4 regions of the Streptomyces sp. NBC_00223 genome follow, and region 1 is predicted to be linked to each of the others. Evidence: riboswitches for the same ligand, from Rfam matches in the RefSeq annotation. Region 1 holds a riboswitch; each other region holds the start of a gene.

Region 1 (4,203 bases):
GCGCTGCGGGCTCCGGACGCGCGGGCGGAGGCGTACTTCGCCGAGGCGCTGCGCGCGCACGACCCGCACGGGCGGCCGATGGAGGCGGCGCGCACCGAGCTGCTGTACGGCGAGTGGCTGCGGCGGGCCCGGCGCAGCAGCGAGGCGCGCGGGCGGCTGCGGACCGCGCTCGACGCCTTCGAACGGCTGGGCGCGGCGCCCTGGGCGGACCGGGCGCGTACCGAACTGCGCGCCTCCGGAGCCTCGGTGACGGCTGGTCAGCAGTCCCGCTCGGTGGCCGACGAGGCCGGACTCACCCCGCAGGAGTCGCAGATCGTACGGCTGGCGGCGCGGGGGCTGTCCAACCGGGACATCGCCGCGCAGCTCTTCCTCAGTCCGCGGACGGTCGGCTACCACCTGTACAAGGCGTATCCGAAGCTGGGGGTCGTCTCGCGCGGCGAGCTGGCGCCGCTCTTCCCCTGACGGGCGCGCGTCTCCGCTGACGCGCGCGTGTCCGCGCAGGGGTGTGCCCGCCCGGTGATGGAGACCGGGCGGGCACGGTACGGCTGCCGCGTGGGCGCCGGGGGGTCCGGCCGGCTGTGGGGGTGGTTCAGCCGGCCGGGGCTCGTACGGGTCAGATGGTGACGCCGTGCGAGGCCATGTAGGCGACCGGGTCGATGTCGGAGCCGTAGTTCGGCGTGGTGCGGACCTCGAAGTGCAGGTGAGGTCCGGTGACGTTGCCGGTGGCGCCCGAGATGCCGATCTCCTGGCCCTCGGTGACCGTCTGGCCGGCCGAGACCAGCGGCTTCGTCAGGTGGCCGTACAGCGTGTACTTGCCGTCGGCGTGCTTGATGATCACGTCGTTGCCGTACGCGCCGTCCGCGCCCGCCGACACCACCGTGCCCGCGGCGACCGCGTGCACCGGGGTGCCCGAGCCGACGAGGAAGTCCACGCCGGTGTGCGAACCGCTCGACCACAGCGAACCGGACGCCTTGTAGCCCGTCCCGATCGCGGCGTTCCCGACCGGCTTCATGTAGCCGGTGGACGAGCTCGCGGTGGCGGCTGCGGTGTCCGTCGTGGACACGGTCGTGTCCTTGGCGGTGGGCTGCTGCGGCGCGGGCTTGGCGGGCGCGGGCTTCGCGGGCGCGGGCTTCGCGGGCGCGGGCTTCGCGGGCGCGGGCTTCGCGGGCGCGGCGGGCTTGGCCGGGGCCGACTCGGGCTTGGCCACGAGCGGCTTCTCGACGTGGGCGCCACGCAGCGTGAGGTGCTGGCCCGGGTGGATCAGGTTCGGGTCGGAGCCGATGACCGACTTGTTCTCGTGGTAGAGCCGGTGCCAGCCGCCGGGCACGTGGTGCGTGACCGCGATCTTCGACAGTGTGTCGCCGCTGACCACGTCGTAGGTCTTGGCCTTCCCGCCCTTGTGGTGCTCGGCGCCGTGCGCGGACGCGGTGGCGACGGTCGTCGTGCGGGCCTCGGCCGACGCGGCCGCGGGGGTGGCGGCCGACGCGTTCACGGCGCTGACCAGCGGCAGTGCGAGGGCGGCGCCTCCGGTGCCGGCGGCGATGCAGACACGGGTGAGGCGGTTGAGGCGGCGGGGCTTGCGATGCTGTCCCTTTGCGGGCATGGGGGATTTCCTCTCCTACGCCTGCGAGGTGAGCTGTCGGGTTCGGGCAGGAGATGCCCGGCCGCGCTGCGCTGTGGGTACGGCGCCGCGACTTCACCCCAAGCCGTCCCGTGGTACGGACGGCGGCTTACCTGGGTCCCCCGCTCCTGCCCTGAGTGCTCGGTGGTCCGGAGAACCGGGCGGCGGCAGGATTCGGCGTACCGCCCGGCGGATGGGATAGCGGGCGATGCCCGCAGAAATTGGAAGCTAGACGACTGCGTCGGGCGGGGGCAAGTGTGCGCCTCGCCGGACCTCCGCCGCGGCGGCGGGACGGTCACTCCTGGTCGTACGGTGCCGCCTGCGTGTGCGCGATCCGCTCACCCCGGGTACGGGTCCGCTCCCCGTCGCGTAACAAACCCCCCAAACCAACCACGCTCCGTACCCCCGCGACCCACCCCCGTATTCCCCCTGTGACACCCCCCACAACCCCCTCCGGAAAGCCCCCAAACCCCCCGACCTCCCCCGCCGCAACGGCGGCACGCGAGACAGCGCTGTCCGGCGGCGGTGCCAAGCGGGCGCAGCCCGAAATCCCTCCCCGCCGCGACGACGGGACGCGAGACGGCGCGGTCCCGCGGTGCCAAGCCACCCCAAGCCCCCGCAGGGGCGAGCTACGAAGCTCAACCGGCTCCAGGGCCCGGGACCGAGCCAGGCGCCCCCAGCAACCACCACACCGCCCGGACGGAGTCCGAAATCCTTTCCCGCCCGGACGACGGGACGCGGGACGGCAGGGTCCGGCGGCGGTGCCAAGCGGGCGCAGCCCGAAATCCCTCCCCGCCGCGACGGCGGGACGCGGGACGGCGCGGTCCGGCGGTGCCCAACCGCCCCAAGCCCCCCGCAGGGGGCAAGGTTCCGGGGCCCGGGCAACCACCACAGCGCCGGGGCGCAGCCCCGATCTCGCCCCGCCGCGACGGCGGGACGCGGAACGCCGAAGCCCGGCGGTGCCAAGCCGCCCTGCCTGGGCGCAGCCCCGATCTTCCCGCCACGACGGCGGTACGCGGGACGCGGAACGGCGCGGAACGGCGGTGCCCAGCCGCCCGGAGGGCCCCCGCAGGGGGCACAGGCCCGGTGGGGGCGCGCCACCGTACCCGGCTTCCCGACCGGAGGTCAGTACGTGCCGGCCGCCCCGCCCATCCGGGCATCCAGCGTCCGCGCGAGCCTGTACGCCACCGGCCGGAACCCCACCGCCGGCCAGTGCCCAGCGGCCAGCGGCGACCCCGAGCGCCACCGCGCCGACATGTACCGGTGCCCGTTGTCGTACGCCCACGCCAGCGCCGTCGCCAGCAGCACCCTGCTGATCCCCTCCCCCCGAGCGGGAGGCTCCACATACGCCTCCACCAGCTCGACGCACGACTCGGGTATCACCGGATCGGGCGCCGCGGGCCCGACCAGCACCATCCCGATCTCCTCCCCCCGCCGGGAGGCGATCCACGCGCCCCAGCGCGGATCGCCGAGCGCGTCGGCGTAGTGCAGCCGCAGCGCGGCCAGCGCCCCCTCCGGCTGCGGCTGGAACATCGCGGCCTCGCGCTGCCTGCGCGAGGACTCCGCGGCCATCCGGCCGATCTGCGGCAGATCCCCGAGCCCCGCCCGGCGGATGCCCAGGCCGTCCACCCCGCGCGGCTGCCGGCCGCGCGCCTTGACGGCCATCAGCCCGTGCACGAGTTCCCGCCCGAAGCCGAGGTCGGACCAGGGGTCCGTGGCGGTCTCCCCGGCGGGCACCTCGACGTAGTGGACGAACCGGCGGTCGGCGACGAGACGTTCGGCCACCCGGGCGTAGAGCCCGCGCAGCACCTCGCTCTCCCGCCCGGAGGGCAGCGCGTGGCCGCCGTGCGGGATCAGGGCGGCGCGCGGATGGCTGCGCAGCGCCGCGGGGTCGTCGGGCGCGAGGTCGAGCGGCACGGCGGCGAGGTGCCCGATCATGCCGCCGTCCGCGTCCAGCGCGCGTACCGCTTCGAGCCCGGGTGCGGAGTTGAGCCTGCCGAGCAGTTCCTCACCCCGTACCGGACCGTCGGCCAGCCAGGACCGCTGTGAGGGCGGGCGCCGCGCGCGGGCGAACCAGCGGTCGTACCGCTGCGCGGCCTGGGGTATGTGTTCGGTGGTCAGCGGCGCGATGGCGACAGTCATGGTGGTCGAGGACGCTAGCGGGGTGCGCGGTCCCACGGCAAGCGGGACCGCCGCCGCGTAGGTGATCAAGCCGAACGGCCGGGCTCCGAAAGGAGTTTCAGCCGGTCCAGGCGGGGTGCCGCGGGTCGTCCGCGCGGACCGTCACGTCGGCGGTCTCCTCCGGCAGCGCCTCGCGCGCGTAACGCTCGTACGCGGGCAGCGTCCACCGCTCGGCCTCCGCCGTCCGCCGCTCCAACGCGCCGCGCGACAGCCGCAGATGGACCGTCAGGTCGAGCGGCAGCCCCTGCCCGAGCAGCAGCGGGCCGTCCAGCAACAGCACTCCGCCGGGCGGCAGTTGTACATAGTCGGCGCGGGTCGAACGGTCGGTGACGGGGTCGCGCAGCGACGGCAGTACGCGGCCGGTGCCGCCGGGGCCGAGGGGTTCGAGCACTTCGCGGCGC
Region 2 (4,203 bases), 3.8 Mb from region 1:
GTGCGTCGGGAGGGGCGGGTGACGGCTCCCGGAGGCGGGTGGGGGCGGCGGGGTGGCCGGTGGGGGCCGTGGGGCGGCGGGGTGGGCGGGGATCGGCCAGGCGGGCTGATCGGCCGTCAATTACCCGTCCACCACGTGGAATTACCGTTTCCAGGTCAGTGGCCCCTGGCATAGTCCCCGGCATGGAGACCGATTACTTCTGGACCCTGATCGCGGACTGCCGCCGTCAGGGGCTCAGCGGCGACGGACGCGACACACGGCTCCGCGAGGCGCTGCTGCGCCTGCCGCCGCCGGAGGTGATCCGCTTCCAGGCGTGTCTGGAGTACGTGACCGGCGAGGCGTACAGCTGGAATCTGTGGGCCGCCGCCGACCGGATCTTCGGCGGCTGGTGCTCCGACGACACCTTCTGCTGGTTCCAGCGCTGGATGGTCGGCCTGGGCCGGCCGGTCTTCGAGGCCGCCGTCGCCGACCCGGACGTCCTCGCCTACGCCCCCGAGGTGCTGCGGCTGTCCGGTCGCCCGCGCGAGGCGTGGGCGGCCGCCGACCGCCCGCAGTGGGAGTCGCTGGCCCACCTCGCCCCGCGGGCGTACGAACGGCTCACCGCCCCCTTCACGGACTTCGGCGACGCCTTCCACGCCGCGGCCCGGGACCTGCTGGAGGCCGAACTTGAGGCGGCGGGCGCGACCGGGTCCGTACGCCGGGCGGCCGCGCCCAGGGGCCGGCGCTGGAGCGCCCTGGACGAGGCCGAGTCCCGCCGCCGGCTGCCCCGGCTGACCGCGATGTTCCCGCTCACACCCCGTTGACCAGGCGGAGGTAGCGGACCCAGTCCCAGTTGGGGCCCGGGTCGGTGTGGTCGGTGCCGGGCACCTCGACATGGCCGATGATGTGGTCGCGGTCCTTGGGGATGCCGTACCGGTCGCAGATCGCCGCGGTCAGGGCGGCGGAGGCGTGGTACATCGCCGCGGTGAAGTACGACGGCTGGTCGACCCAGCCCTCGTGCTCGATGCCGATGCTGCGGGTGTTGTAGTCCCAGTTGCCCGCGTGCCAGGCGACGTCGTGCTCACGGACGCACTGGTCGATCGCGCCGTCGGCGGACCGCACCACGTAGTGCGCGGCGGCCGCGTGGGCGGGGTCCTGGAAGAGCCGGATCGTGTCGGCGAAGGTCTCCTGGGTGACATGGATCACCACCAGCTCGATCGGATAGGTCGAAGGGCGGTTCGAGGCGGTGAAGTTGGCGCCGCTGGCCGGGGCCCAGGTGGCGGACGGGTAGTCGACGGTCGCCGCGGCGGCGGGCCCGTCCCCGGACCACAGCTCACCCGCGAGGGCCGCGCCGGCGGCGGCGCCCAGGACGAGACCGCCGCGCAGCAGTGAGCGGCGGGTGGGCGAGGGGCGGTCACCGGGGGCGCCGGGCGTGGCACCGGTCGCCGAGCCCGAGTGGCCGGATCGGGCCGGTGTGCGGGGGAGTTGGTGACGGCTGGCGCGTTCCATGACGGGCTCCCTGATACATCGAGATGCGGACGGGTGCATGACAAGAACGTCGAGCCTGCCCATCGTGGGGCCCACGCCCTTGACCTGCCAAGCGATTCGCGCATCGGCAGAGGTCCATACCGGTGAAGGGCGCTCCGCACGCCCTGTCGCCTCCCCGACCCATCCGCGATCAACCGTTCACCAAGGGTAGCCATTCGGACACCTCCGCATAACAACTGACACACACTCACATCACTGCCCGGCCACGTCGACTGACCGCTTTGTCGGTTCTACGCGTCGCATGTCCGATTGGTTCCCGCGTTCAACTCTTCGATACGGCTTGGAAAACGCCTCCGGCTCTATTAACGTTCGATAACGCAGCGCGGTTGTCATCGCCGCCGCAGAGGCGGCAAACCGTGCGCTTGCCGAATCCCGTCCGCGGGAACCGGGGACCCAGAACATGGGGTGAATCGGGCAGCAGTCAGGCCCGTAGGAGACCTTCCTGCTCCGAACCCGTCAGCTAACCCGGTAGGCGAGAAGGAAGGAAAGGAGTGCGCCCGCAGTGGCGTCCAACCAGCCTGCCTACGCCCCCGCCCGACCGGAGGGCGACACCGCCCCCGAGTGGGACTACTTCGCGCCCTCCGCGCACACGGCACCGTCCACGCCCTCGACCGCCCCGGCGCAGCAGTTCGTGTCCGAGGCCGCCGGCGATCCGCACCGCCTTCCCCAGCAGCGCACCGCCGCCCGGGGCACCGCGGGGATCGACTTCGCCGACATCACGGGGAGCCAGGCCGCGCCCGTGGCCCCCGTATCCGTATCCGTACCCGTCCCCTTCTCGCTGACGGACGCCGTCGCCGGCGCGCCGCTGGCCGGGACACCGTCGTACGACCCCACGGCGGTCGGCGGGCGGCTGCGGGACGACGAGGATCCGGCGCGGCCCGAGGCGGCCGACGTACCGGCGCCCGAGGAGGCGCCGGCCGAGGCCGCGTCGGCCGTGGCGTCCGAGGCCGCCCCCGCGGGCGCCCAGGACCCCGGTGAGGCGCTGTGCGCCCGTATCCTCGGCCAGGTCGCCGCGCAGCGCGAGGCCGTCGCCCAGGCCGAGCGTGAGGCCGCCGAGCGCGACGCGGCCCGGGAGGCCGCGGCCCGGAAGGTACGGGAGCAGGCCGCCGCCGCGAAGGCCGCCGCCGAGGCGAAGGCCAAGGCCGAGTCGGAAGCCGCCGCGCGGGCCGAGGAGGAGCGCCTCGCGCTGCTCGCCGTCTCGTACATCAAGCCGGTGGCCTCCTACACGCTCACCGCGGGCTTCGGCGAGGCCGACCTGTGGGCCAATCTGCACACCGGCCAGGACTTCACCGCGCCGACCGGTACGCCCGTGCACGCGATTCACACCGGGACGGTGACGTCGGCCGGCTGGGCCGGGTCGTACGGCTACCGGGTCGTGCTCACGCTGGACGACGGTACGGAGCTCTGGTACTGCCACCTGTCGACGATGGTCGTGACCGAGGGACAGGTCACGACGGGCGACACGGTCGGGCGGGTCGGGGCGACCGGGAATGTGCCGGCGCCGCATCTGCACCTGGAGGTACGGCCCGGTGGCGGGGCTCCCGTCGACCCGCTGCCGTGGCTGCGCGGGCACGACGTGGCCGTCTGACGTTCGGGCCCTCAGTCGCCGGGCGGGCTTGTTCTGGCCTCAAGCGCCGGCCGGGGCTGGTGCTTATTTGGTGCGGCGGTCCGAGAAGGTCCAGGAGAGGGCCGCCACCGTGGCCGCCGTCGTGAAGACGGCGGGCCACGAGCCGATCTTCTTCGCCAGCGGGTGGGCGCCCGCGAACGCGGCCACGTACGCCCCCGTCAGGCCCGCCGCCGTGCCGCTCCCGGCGTCCCTGCTCCACTGCCGCGCCGCGACGGCGCCCGCGGCGACCAGCGCCACGCCGCCGAGTTCGCGGCGCTTGGTCCACCGGGCGATCCCGTAGCCGCCGATCAGCCCACCGGCGGCCACCACACTCGCGGAAACCCCAGCCATCGTGTCCTCCTCAGCCCGATTCGCCACGGTCCGAGGCTAACCCGCGGCCGCGGTGCCGCCGCCGCGGGGGCCCTACGACCGCCAGCGCAGCCGCAGCGCCGCCGTCACGAAGCCGGGGCCGAAGGCGGCCGCCAGGCCCGTGGAGCCGTCCGCCGGGGGCTGTTCGTCGTCGAAGGTGCGCTGGAGGACGTCGAGGATGGCCACCCCGCCGCCGTTGCCCCGCGCGGCCAGGGTCGCGCGCGAGTGCCGTACGAAGTCGTCGGCGGCGTCCAGCCCCTTGACCACGTGGTCCAGGATGGCCGGGCCGCCGGGGTGGATGACGCCGAACGCCGGGTCGGGCGTCCACTTCGCCAGCTCCGGCATGACCTCGCCGACCGCGTCGACCGCGGCCTTCGTGCTGTCGAAGTGGTAGCCGTCCGCCTCGACCCGCAGGTAGTACGCGGCGGTGCTGCCGGGCAGCCAGAACTCGAAGGTGTCCTCGACCACCGGGCCGGGCCCGATCGGGTCGCTGGTGACCAGGCAGGCGGCGGCCGAGTCGGAGAAGAGCAGCTTGTAGATGACCGAGTTGATGCCGTCGTCGGCCCGCTGGTAGACGGTCGAGAGCGTTTCCGACACCACGACCAGCACCCGCCGTCGGCCCGTGGCGACCAGCCTGGCGGCCTGGACGAGCGCCTGGGCGCCGCCCGCGCAGCCGAGTTGGGTCATCGGGACCCGGGCGA
Region 3 (4,203 bases), 770 kb from region 1:
GCCGCCGATCTGGCGCTGACGGTGCTGGGCGGCGGCGAGTCGTCCCGGCTGCACAACCGGCTGGTACGGCGGGACCGTACGGCGGTGGCCGCCGGGTTCGGGCTGCTGCGGCTGGCCGGGGCGCCCTCGCTCGGCTGGCTCGACGTCAAGGCGTCCAGCGGGGTCGAACTGTCCGCCATCGAGGAGGCGGTGGACGAGGAGCTGGCCCGGTTCGCCGAACACGGCCCGACGCCCGCCGAGATGGAGCGGGCCCAGGCCCAGCTGGAGCGGGAGTGGCTGGACCGGCTGTCGACCGTCGGCGGCCGGGCGGACGAACTGTGCCGGTTCGCCGTGCTCTTCGGCGACCCGCAGCTCGCCCTGACCGCCGTGCAGCGGGTGCTGGCCGTCACCGCGGAGGAGGTCCAGGCGGTGGCCGCGGCGCGGCTGCGGCCCGACAACCGCGCCGTGCTCGTCTACGAACCCACCGGCGGCGCGCAGTCCGGCGACGACGCCACCGAGCCGCAGGAAGACCAGGCCGCGATCGACCAGGACCAGGAAGAGGGCGAAGCGTGAGCGACACCGCCGCCGTCATGACGTTCCACCCGCAGCCGCAGGCCGGCGAGCCCAAGCCGTGGGCGTTTCCCGCGCCCGAGCGCGGCACCCTGGCCAACGGCCTGACGCTGCTGACCAGTCACCGTCCCGGCCGGCGGGTCGTGGCCGTCGAGGTGCTGCTCGCCGCGCCGCTGGACGCCGAGCCGGAGGGCCTCGACGGGGTCGGCACCATCATGGCCAGGGCGCTGTCCGAGGGCACCGACGAGCACACCGCCGAGGAGTTCGCGGCCGAGCTGGAGCGCTGCGGCGCCACCCTGGACGCGCACGCCGACCACCCCGGGGTCCGGGTCACCCTCGAAGTGCCCGCCTCCCGCCTGGACAAGGCCCTCGGGCTGCTCGCCGAGGCGCTGCGGGCCCCCGCCTTCCCCGACGACGAGATCAAGCGCCTGGTCGCCAACCGGCTCGACGAGATCCCGCACGAGCTGGCCAACCCCGCCCGCCGGGCCGCCATGGCGCTGTCCAAGGAGCTCTTCCCGGCCGAGCTGCGCTGTTCGCGGCCCCGCCAGGGCACCGAGGAGACCGTCCGCAGGATCGACTCGGCCGCGGTCCGCGCCTTCTACGAGGCCCATGTCCGGCCCGCGACCGCCACCGCCGTCGCGGTCGGCGACTTCACCGGCATCGACCTGCCGGCCCTGCTCGACAGCACCCTCGGCCGGTGGCGGGGCACCCCCGGCGAGGCCCGTCCGCGTCCGGCGATCACCGCGGACGACTCCGCGCGCGTGGTGATCGTCGACCGCCCGGGCTCGGTCCAGACGCAGCTGCTGATCGGCCGGACCGGCGCCGACCGGCACGACCCGGCGTGGGCCGCGCAGGTCCTGGGCACCTACTGCCTCGGCGGCACCCTCACCTCGCGTCTCGACCGGGTGCTGCGCGAGGAGAAGGGCTACACCTACGGAGTCCGGGCCTTCGCCCAGGTGCTGCTGTCGTCCGCGGACGGTACCGGCGCCGCGCTGCTGGCGATCAGCGGTTCGGTGGCCACCGAGGTCACCGGTCCCGCTCTCGCCGACCTCCGCCAGGTGATCCGCACCCTCGCCGAGGACGGGCTGACCGACGACGAGCGCGATGTCGCCGTGCAGAACCTCGTCGGGGTCGCGCCCCTGCGGTACGAGACGGCCGCCGCGGTGGCGGGCACGCTCACCGACCAGGTCGAGCAGCAGCTCCCGGACGACTACCAGGCCGAGCTCTACGCGCGGCTCGCGGCGACCGGCACGGTGGAGGCCACCGCCGCGGTGGTCAACGCCTTCCCGCTGGACCGCCTGGTGGTGATCCTCGTCGGAGACGCCTCGGCCATCGCGGACCCGGTACGTGAGCTGGGCATCGGACAGGTGACCGTCGTCAGCTGATCCGACCGTCGTACGTTCGCAGCCCGGAACCCCGGTCGCCCTCGTGGCGCCGGGGTTCCGGGCGTTTTGGTGCCGTGCGGGCGGTGCGGGGTGGTGTGGGCGCCGAAGGGTGATTGGTGCGCCTTGGTGTGGCGTCCACTACATATCAGCCGATCTGTTTGTCATACGCACGAGTGCCCGGTTAGCGTCAACGCCCGTCACCCGTCAGCACCAGCCGTGTCCTGCGGCCCCGGGTGCGCATCGCCGAGTCCCCGCACCCAGGGGAGCCGGGGACCCACGTGTCCTTGGGGTGAATCGGGACCCTCCGCCCAGCGGCGGTCCCGTAGGAGACCTTCCTGCTCCGAACCCGTCAGCTGACCCGGTAGGCGAGAAGGAAGGAAAGGAGCTCGCCTCCTCATGGCGTTCACCCCTCGACTGCCCGCGCCCAGCGGGAAGCACCGCCGTCCGCGCCGGGTCCGGGCCGGCGCCGCCGCCCTGGCCGGAGTGGCCGTACTCAGCGGGGCCGGGGCCTTCGGCGCCAACGCGATGGCCTCGCCCGGGCAGGCCGACCCCGCCCCCGCTCCGGTCCGCGACACCGCCTTCACCCGGGCCCCGGACGTCAGCGACTCGCTGGCGCACACCCTCGCCGCGCAGGCCGACGCCCAGCGCGAGGCCGCCGACGCCGCGCAGGCCAGGGCCGATCAGGCGCGCAAGGCCGCGCAGAAGGCTCAGGCGGAGGCCAAGGCGCAGGCCAGGGCCGAGGCCAGGGCGCGGGCGAAGGCGGCGGCCAAGGCGAAGGCCGCTGCCGCCGCGAAGGCCGCCGCCGAGACCAAGGCCCGCGCCGCGGCCGCGGCCAAGGCGGCGACGGCCGCCACACGTGACACGCTGACAGGCGCCAGCCGCTCCACCGCGCGTACCGCGCTCCCCGTGGACTCCGGCTACATGAAGCCGGTCGGGGACGCCGCGATCGGTACGGGTTACAAGGCGTCGGGTTCGCTGTGGTCGAGCGGTTCGCACACCGGTGTCGACTTCCTGGTGGGCTCGGGCACCCCGGTACACGCGGTCGCCGCGGGCACGGTGGTGTCGGCGGGCGCGGACGGCGCCTACGGCAACGACGTGATCATCAAGCACGCGGACGGCATGTACACGCTGTACGGGCATCTGACCCAGCCGCTGGTCTCGGCCGGCCAGACGGTCACGGAGGGTCAGGAGATCGGCGTCTCGGGCGCGACCGGCAACGTGACCGGACCGCATCTGCACTTCGAGGTCCGCACCACCCCGGACTACGGCTCCGACCTCGACCCCGTGGCCTACCTGGCCTCGCACGGCGTCACCATCTGACGCGTTCCCGCGTCGCGCCGCCGGTGGCGGCGCACCCCCGACCGAAGGCCCCGGTTCCTCCCGCCGGGGCCTTCGCGCGCGTCCGGAGGCATCCGAAGCGCGCGGAAGCACGAGGGGAGCGTCCGGAGCCGGGCAGTGGTGATCGCAAGCGCCGGCGGCCACCGGGCCGCCCGGACACCTTCCGCCCGCCTCCCCTCCCCGTCAGCCCCGGCCGGAAAGAGTACCGAATTCGGGGGCTGCTTTTCCATTCCCTCTTGTGCTGAAATAGAGTCGCGGCACAATACGGGGAAAGAACGGAGTCCTGCGATGCGGAATCGTACGTGAACGGGACGGACGGCACCGGCCGCCGTATCTCCGCCCAAGTGGTGTGCGCGGCGATCCGCGACGACATTGTCGGCGGTTTCTTCCCACCGGGCGGCCGGCTGACCGAGGAACTGCTCGCCCGGCGGTACGGGGTGTCCCGGGTGCCCGTGCGCGAGGCGCTGCGCACCCTGGAGTCCGAGGGCTTCGTCCGCACCCGCAGACACGCCGGCGCCTCGGTCGCCGAGCCGACCGAGCAGGAGGCGGCCGACCTGCTGGAGATCCGCGCGCTGCTGGAGCCGCTGGGCGCGGGCCGGGCGGCCCAGCGCCGTACCGACGCGCACCTGCGCGTGCTGCGCGGCCTGGTGCGGCTCGGCCAGGAGCGGGCCGGACAGGGGCAGCTGTCGGATCTGCCCTCGCTGAACGGCTGGTTCCACGAGACGCTGGCCCAGGCGTCGGGCAGTCCCACCCTGGCCGCGCTGCTCACCCAGCTGCGGCACAAGATCGCGTGGGTCTACGGCGACGACGGTTCGGCCCGGGCCGCGGAGTCCTGGGCGGAGCACGCGGCGATCGTGGACGCGGTGGCCCGCGGCGACGCCGAGCGGGCCCGCCGGCTCGCGGTGATCCACGCGGAGCGCGCCACGGCGGT
Region 4 (4,203 bases), 2.1 Mb from region 1:
GTGCTCGACGTCGGCGCGGGCACCGGGGGGTTCGCGGGGGCGCTGCGCGACTGGTTCGGCGTCCGGGTGCTCGCGGTCGAGCCCGCGGCGGCGATGCGCGACCTGATCCCGGCGGAGCCCGGCATCGAGGCGCTGGACGGCCGCGCCGAGGCGCTGCCCGTCGCCGACGGCTGCGCGGACGCGGCCTGGCTCGGCTCGGTCCTGCACCACATCGGCGACCTCACGGCCGCGGCCCACGAACTGCGCAGGGCGCTCCGGCCGCAGGCCCCCGTGCTGATCCGCAACATCTTCCCCGGCCGGGCCGACAACGACCTGCGGGTGCGGTTCTTCCCCGAGACCGCCCGGGGCATCGCCGACTACGCGAGCGTCGAGCAGGTCTGCGCGGCCTTCGCGCCGGCCGGATTCACCCGGGTGAGCCTGGCCGCCGTACCGCAGGAGAGCGCCGCGAACCTCGGGCAGTACGCGGACCGGCTGCGCCGGGACGCCGACTCCAAGCTGCGGGCGCTGAGCGACGAGGAGTTCGCGCGCGGCACGGCCCGGCTGCGGGCGGCCGACCCGGACGCGCCCGCGACGAGCTGGATGGACCTGCTGGTGCTGCGCTGAGCGCTCGGCGGCCGAGAGCGTCGGCTGCGCTGAGCGCTCGGCAGTCGAGAGCGGCGGTGACGCGACCCGGCGCCCGGAGGCGGCGCCTTACGCGATCCGGCGCGCCGCCGCGAACGGCATCCAGCTCATCTGCCCGACCTCCACGACCGCCCCGGTGTGCGGTGCGTGCACGATCTGGCCGTTGCCGATGTAGATGCCGACATGGCTGATGCCGGAGTAGAAGAACACCAGGTCGCCTGGGCGCAGTTCGGACTGCGAGACCGCCGTGCCGTCCTTGACCTGGTCCCAGGTCGTCCGCCCGATGGTGATGCCCGCCGCGTGGTAGGCCGCCTGGGTCAGACCCGAGCAGTCGTACGAGTCCGGGCCCGTGCCGGTGGAGCGGTACGGCTTGCCGCGCTGGGCCATCGCGAACGCGATCGCGGCCGCCGCGCGCCCGGAGGCGGGACCGTTGTAGGTGTAGCTCGCGTTCGACGCCGAGGAGGAGGAAGAAGAGGAAGAAGAGGACGACGACGAGACCGGCGCCACCTTCGGGTGCATCGCGGCGAGCTTGGCGCGCTGTTCGGCGTTGAGGCTGTTGAGCAGCTTCTGCGCGGCGGCCAGCTTGGTCTGGAGGTTCTTCTTCTCGGTGGCGAGCTTGTTCTGCGCGGTGGTCAGCTCGTTCAGGCTCGCGGTGGCCTGGGCACGCTGGATGGACGCCTGCTCCTGCTGGATCTTGAAGTCCTCCAGCGCCTGTTCCTGCGTGGCGGAGACCCGGTCCATCAGGTGCGACTGCTGGAAGAACTGCTCCGGGTTGTCGGAGAGCAGCAGCTGGGTCGTCTGGTCCAGGCCGCCGTCGCGGTACTGGGCGGCGGCGAACTGGCCGAGCACCCGCCGCGTCTCGTTCATCTTCTGGGTCTTCTGGGCGACCTGGGTGAGCAGCTGGTTGGCCTTCTCCCGCTGCTTCTCGGTCTTCTCCTTGGCCTGGTCGTAGTGCTGTGTCGCGATCTCGGCCTGCTCGTTGAGGTCGTCGACCTGCTGCTTCACCTCGGAGATCGAGGGCTGCGAGGGCTTGGCCGGCGCGGCAGTGGCGCTCTCGCTGAGCAGGGTGACCGAGGCGAGGGCCGCGGCGGTGATACCCACGGCGGCACGCGGAGCGGCCGAGGAGAGTATGTGGGTGCGCGGCTTGCGGTGCGACGCCAAGGAGGCGACTCCTTCCATGCGCCGCCGACCGGGTTAGCTGACGGGTTCGGGCCGGAAAGGTAGCCCTACGGGCCGGACGCCTGTCGGCGCCTGCCCCGATTCACCCCAAACTGCTGGTGGGTCCCCGGTTCCGGCTGTCGCCGGATTAGGCGGAGGCGGCTGGCTGCCGGCACCTTCACCGGCGGGGAACGAGCCACCTAGCGGGCTACGGTAGTCAACTGGCGCAAGGCTTGGGAAGTTTAGATCGCAATGTGACCGAAATCGCTTTGTGATCTTACGGGTTGTGCGGGGCATCGTTACCCATTACCGCCCAATGCGCTCCGATCGCCCTCAAGGGATCAATACGGGCGCGCCGCCGCATAGAACGGCATTTCGGTGATCGGGGCGATTTTGACCACCGTGCCGGTGTGCGGGGCGTGGATCATCTGGCCGTCGCCGATGTAGAGCCCGACATGGCTGACGTCGCTGTAGAAGAAGATCAGATCGCCCGGCCGGAGGTCCGACTCCGACACCCGGGTGCCGACGTCCACCTGGTCGTACGTGGTCCGCGGCAGCTCGATCCCGGCCGCCTTGTACGCCGCCTGGGTAAGGCCCGAGCAGTCGAACGAGTCCGGCCCGGTCGCGCCCCACACATACGGCTTCCCGAGCTGGTTGCGCGCGAAGGCGATGGCCTGGTCGGCGACCGAGGAGTTGGCGGCCGGCACGGGGGCGTCCTCGGCCCTGGCGGCCGCGGCCTGCCGCGCGGCCTTCTCCTTCGCCGCCAGCGCGGCCGCCTTCACCCGCGCTTCGGCCTCCTGCTCGGCCTGTAGCGCCGCCAGCCGCGCCTTCTCCTGCGCGGTCAGCGTGTTGAGCAGGTGCTGCGCCGCGCCCAGCTTGGTCTGTACGTCCTTCTTGGCCGTCCGCAGTCCGGCCTGCTGCGTGGTGAGGGTCGCCAGGCTCTGCGCCGCCTCGATCCGCTGCTGAGTGGCCGCGGCCTGCTGCACCCGGTAGGACTCCACGGCCTGCTTCTGCCGCCGGCCGAGCACATCGGTCAGATGGGCCTGGTCGGCCAGGCTCTCCGGGTCGGCGGCGAGCAGATAGCGCCCGGCCGAGTCGTCGCCGCCGGCCCGGTACTGCGCGGCCGCGTACTGGCCCAGCAACCGCCGGGAGTCGTTCAGCTGCTGTGTCTTCCGCGCGGCCTGCGCCAGCAGCTTGTTGACCTTCGTGTTCTGCTGGTCGGTCTGCTCCTTGGCGCCGTTGTAGTGCTCGGTGGCGACCTCGGCCTGGTGCATCAGCGAGTCGACCTTCGCCTTCACCTCGGATATCGACGGCTGCGCGGGCTTGGCGGGCGCGGCGTTCGCGCTCTCGGTGAGCAGGGTCACGGTGGCCAGGGCGGCTGTGGTGAGCCCCACGGCCGCGCGCGGGCCGGGGGAGCTGAGTAGCGCGGTACGGGCCTTACGGTGTGTCGCCATTGCGGGCGGACTCCTCTCGGCCGCTGCCTGGATGCGGTTGGTGCGGAACCGTAGCCAACGCCCGGTACCACTGGAAAGGCCGATGTCCGATAGGCCCGATACCTTTTCGTCATCTTTTGCCGATCGCGGAGAGTTGTGACGGAGGGTGGCGGACGGGCTACGAGGGGACGGGCGCGGGGCGGCGCCGCGGGCCCGTACGGACACCTCCGCCGGGTCCTTCGGTGAACCGGGCCGGACTGTCGGTGGGGACGCCTAGACTCGGGAGGCGATGAGCAGCCTCTTTGACGAACACTTCCTCGCCGGCCTCGACTCCGCCGCCCATGGGCCGGTCGACTCCGCGCCCCCGCCGCCGGAGGACGACGGCGGGCCGGAGCACGTACCGGACAGCCTCTTCGGCGACCGGTTCGACGGGCCGCCGCCCGAGCGCGACGCGTACTACCGGGACGGCGCACCGCGCCCGGCCACCGACCCCGCGCAACTGCTCGAAGGGCTCAACGAGCAGCAGCGCGCGGCCGTCGAGCACGCCGGCGGACCGCTGCTCATCGTCGCCGGGGCCGGCTCGGGCAAGACCCGGGTGCTCACCCACCGCATCGCCTATCTGCTCGGCGCCCGCCAGGTGCACCCCGGCGCGATCCTCGCGATCACCTTCACCAACAAGGCCGCGGGCGAGATGAAGGAGCGCGTCGAGGAGCTGGTCGGCCCGCGCGCCAAGGCCATGTGGGTGTCCACCTTCCACAGCGCCTGCGTCCGCATCCTGCGCCGCGAGTCCAAGGTGCTGGGCTTCACCTCGTCCTTCTCGATCTACGACGCCGCCGACTCCAAGCGGCTGATGGCGCTGGTCTGCCGGGACCTGGACCTCGACCCCAAGCAGTTCCCGCCGAAGTCCTTCAGCGCGAAGGTCTCCAACCTCAAGAACGAACTCATCGACGAGGAGACCTTCGCCGCCCAGGCGGAGAACTCCTTCGAGAAG

Evidence for each region. Region 1 has a riboswitch for cyclic di-AMP ahead of OHA30_RS31105 (M23 family metallopeptidase). Riboswitches for the same ligand answer to the same signal wherever they lie in the genome.
Region 2: linked by a shared signal. The riboswitch ahead of OHA30_RS14635 (M23 family metallopeptidase) and the one ahead of OHA30_RS31105 (M23 family metallopeptidase) in region 1 are both predicted to bind cyclic di-AMP.
Region 3: linked by a shared signal. The riboswitch ahead of OHA30_RS27805 (M23 family metallopeptidase) and the one ahead of OHA30_RS31105 (M23 family metallopeptidase) in region 1 are both predicted to bind cyclic di-AMP.
Region 4: linked by a shared signal. The riboswitch ahead of OHA30_RS22225 (C40 family peptidase) and the one ahead of OHA30_RS31105 (M23 family metallopeptidase) in region 1 are both predicted to bind cyclic di-AMP.

Annotation. Positions count from the first base shown of each region.
Region 1 covers NZ_CP108109.1:7,277,511-7,281,713, reverse strand. The annotation lists gene OHA30_RS31110 (helix-turn-helix transcriptional regulator) at 1-462, shown strand, start outside; gene OHA30_RS31105 (M23 family metallopeptidase) at 614-1,603, opposite strand; cyclic di-AMP (ydaO/yuaA leader) riboswitch at 1,607-1,778, opposite strand; gene OHA30_RS31100 (GNAT family N-acetyltransferase) at 2,747-3,763, opposite strand; gene OHA30_RS31095 (uridine kinase) at 3,861-4,203, opposite strand, start outside.
Region 2 covers NZ_CP108109.1:3,512,035-3,516,237, reverse strand. The annotation lists gene OHA30_RS14645 (DUF4240 domain-containing protein) at 183-803, shown strand; gene OHA30_RS14640 (N-acetylmuramoyl-L-alanine amidase) at 790-1,488, opposite strand; cyclic di-AMP (ydaO/yuaA leader) riboswitch at 1,881-2,017, shown strand; gene OHA30_RS14635 (M23 family metallopeptidase) at 2,030-3,115, shown strand; gene OHA30_RS14630 (hypothetical protein) at 3,179-3,484, opposite strand; gene OHA30_RS14625 (PhlD) at 3,557-4,203, opposite strand, start outside.
Region 3 covers NZ_CP108109.1:6,510,612-6,514,814, forward strand. The annotation lists gene OHA30_RS27795 (M16 family metallopeptidase) at 1-552, shown strand, start outside; gene OHA30_RS27800 (M16 family metallopeptidase) at 570-1,934, shown strand; cyclic di-AMP (ydaO/yuaA leader) riboswitch at 2,166-2,316, shown strand; gene OHA30_RS27805 (M23 family metallopeptidase) at 2,331-3,254, shown strand; gene OHA30_RS27810 (GntR family transcriptional regulator) at 3,575-4,203, shown strand, end outside.
Region 4 covers NZ_CP108109.1:5,221,577-5,225,779, forward strand. The annotation lists gene OHA30_RS22220 (class I SAM-dependent methyltransferase) at 1-603, shown strand, start outside; gene OHA30_RS22225 (C40 family peptidase) at 691-1,782, opposite strand; cyclic di-AMP (ydaO/yuaA leader) riboswitch at 1,790-1,944, opposite strand; gene OHA30_RS22230 (C40 family peptidase) at 2,121-3,233, opposite strand; gene pcrA (DNA helicase PcrA) at 3,502-4,203, shown strand, end outside.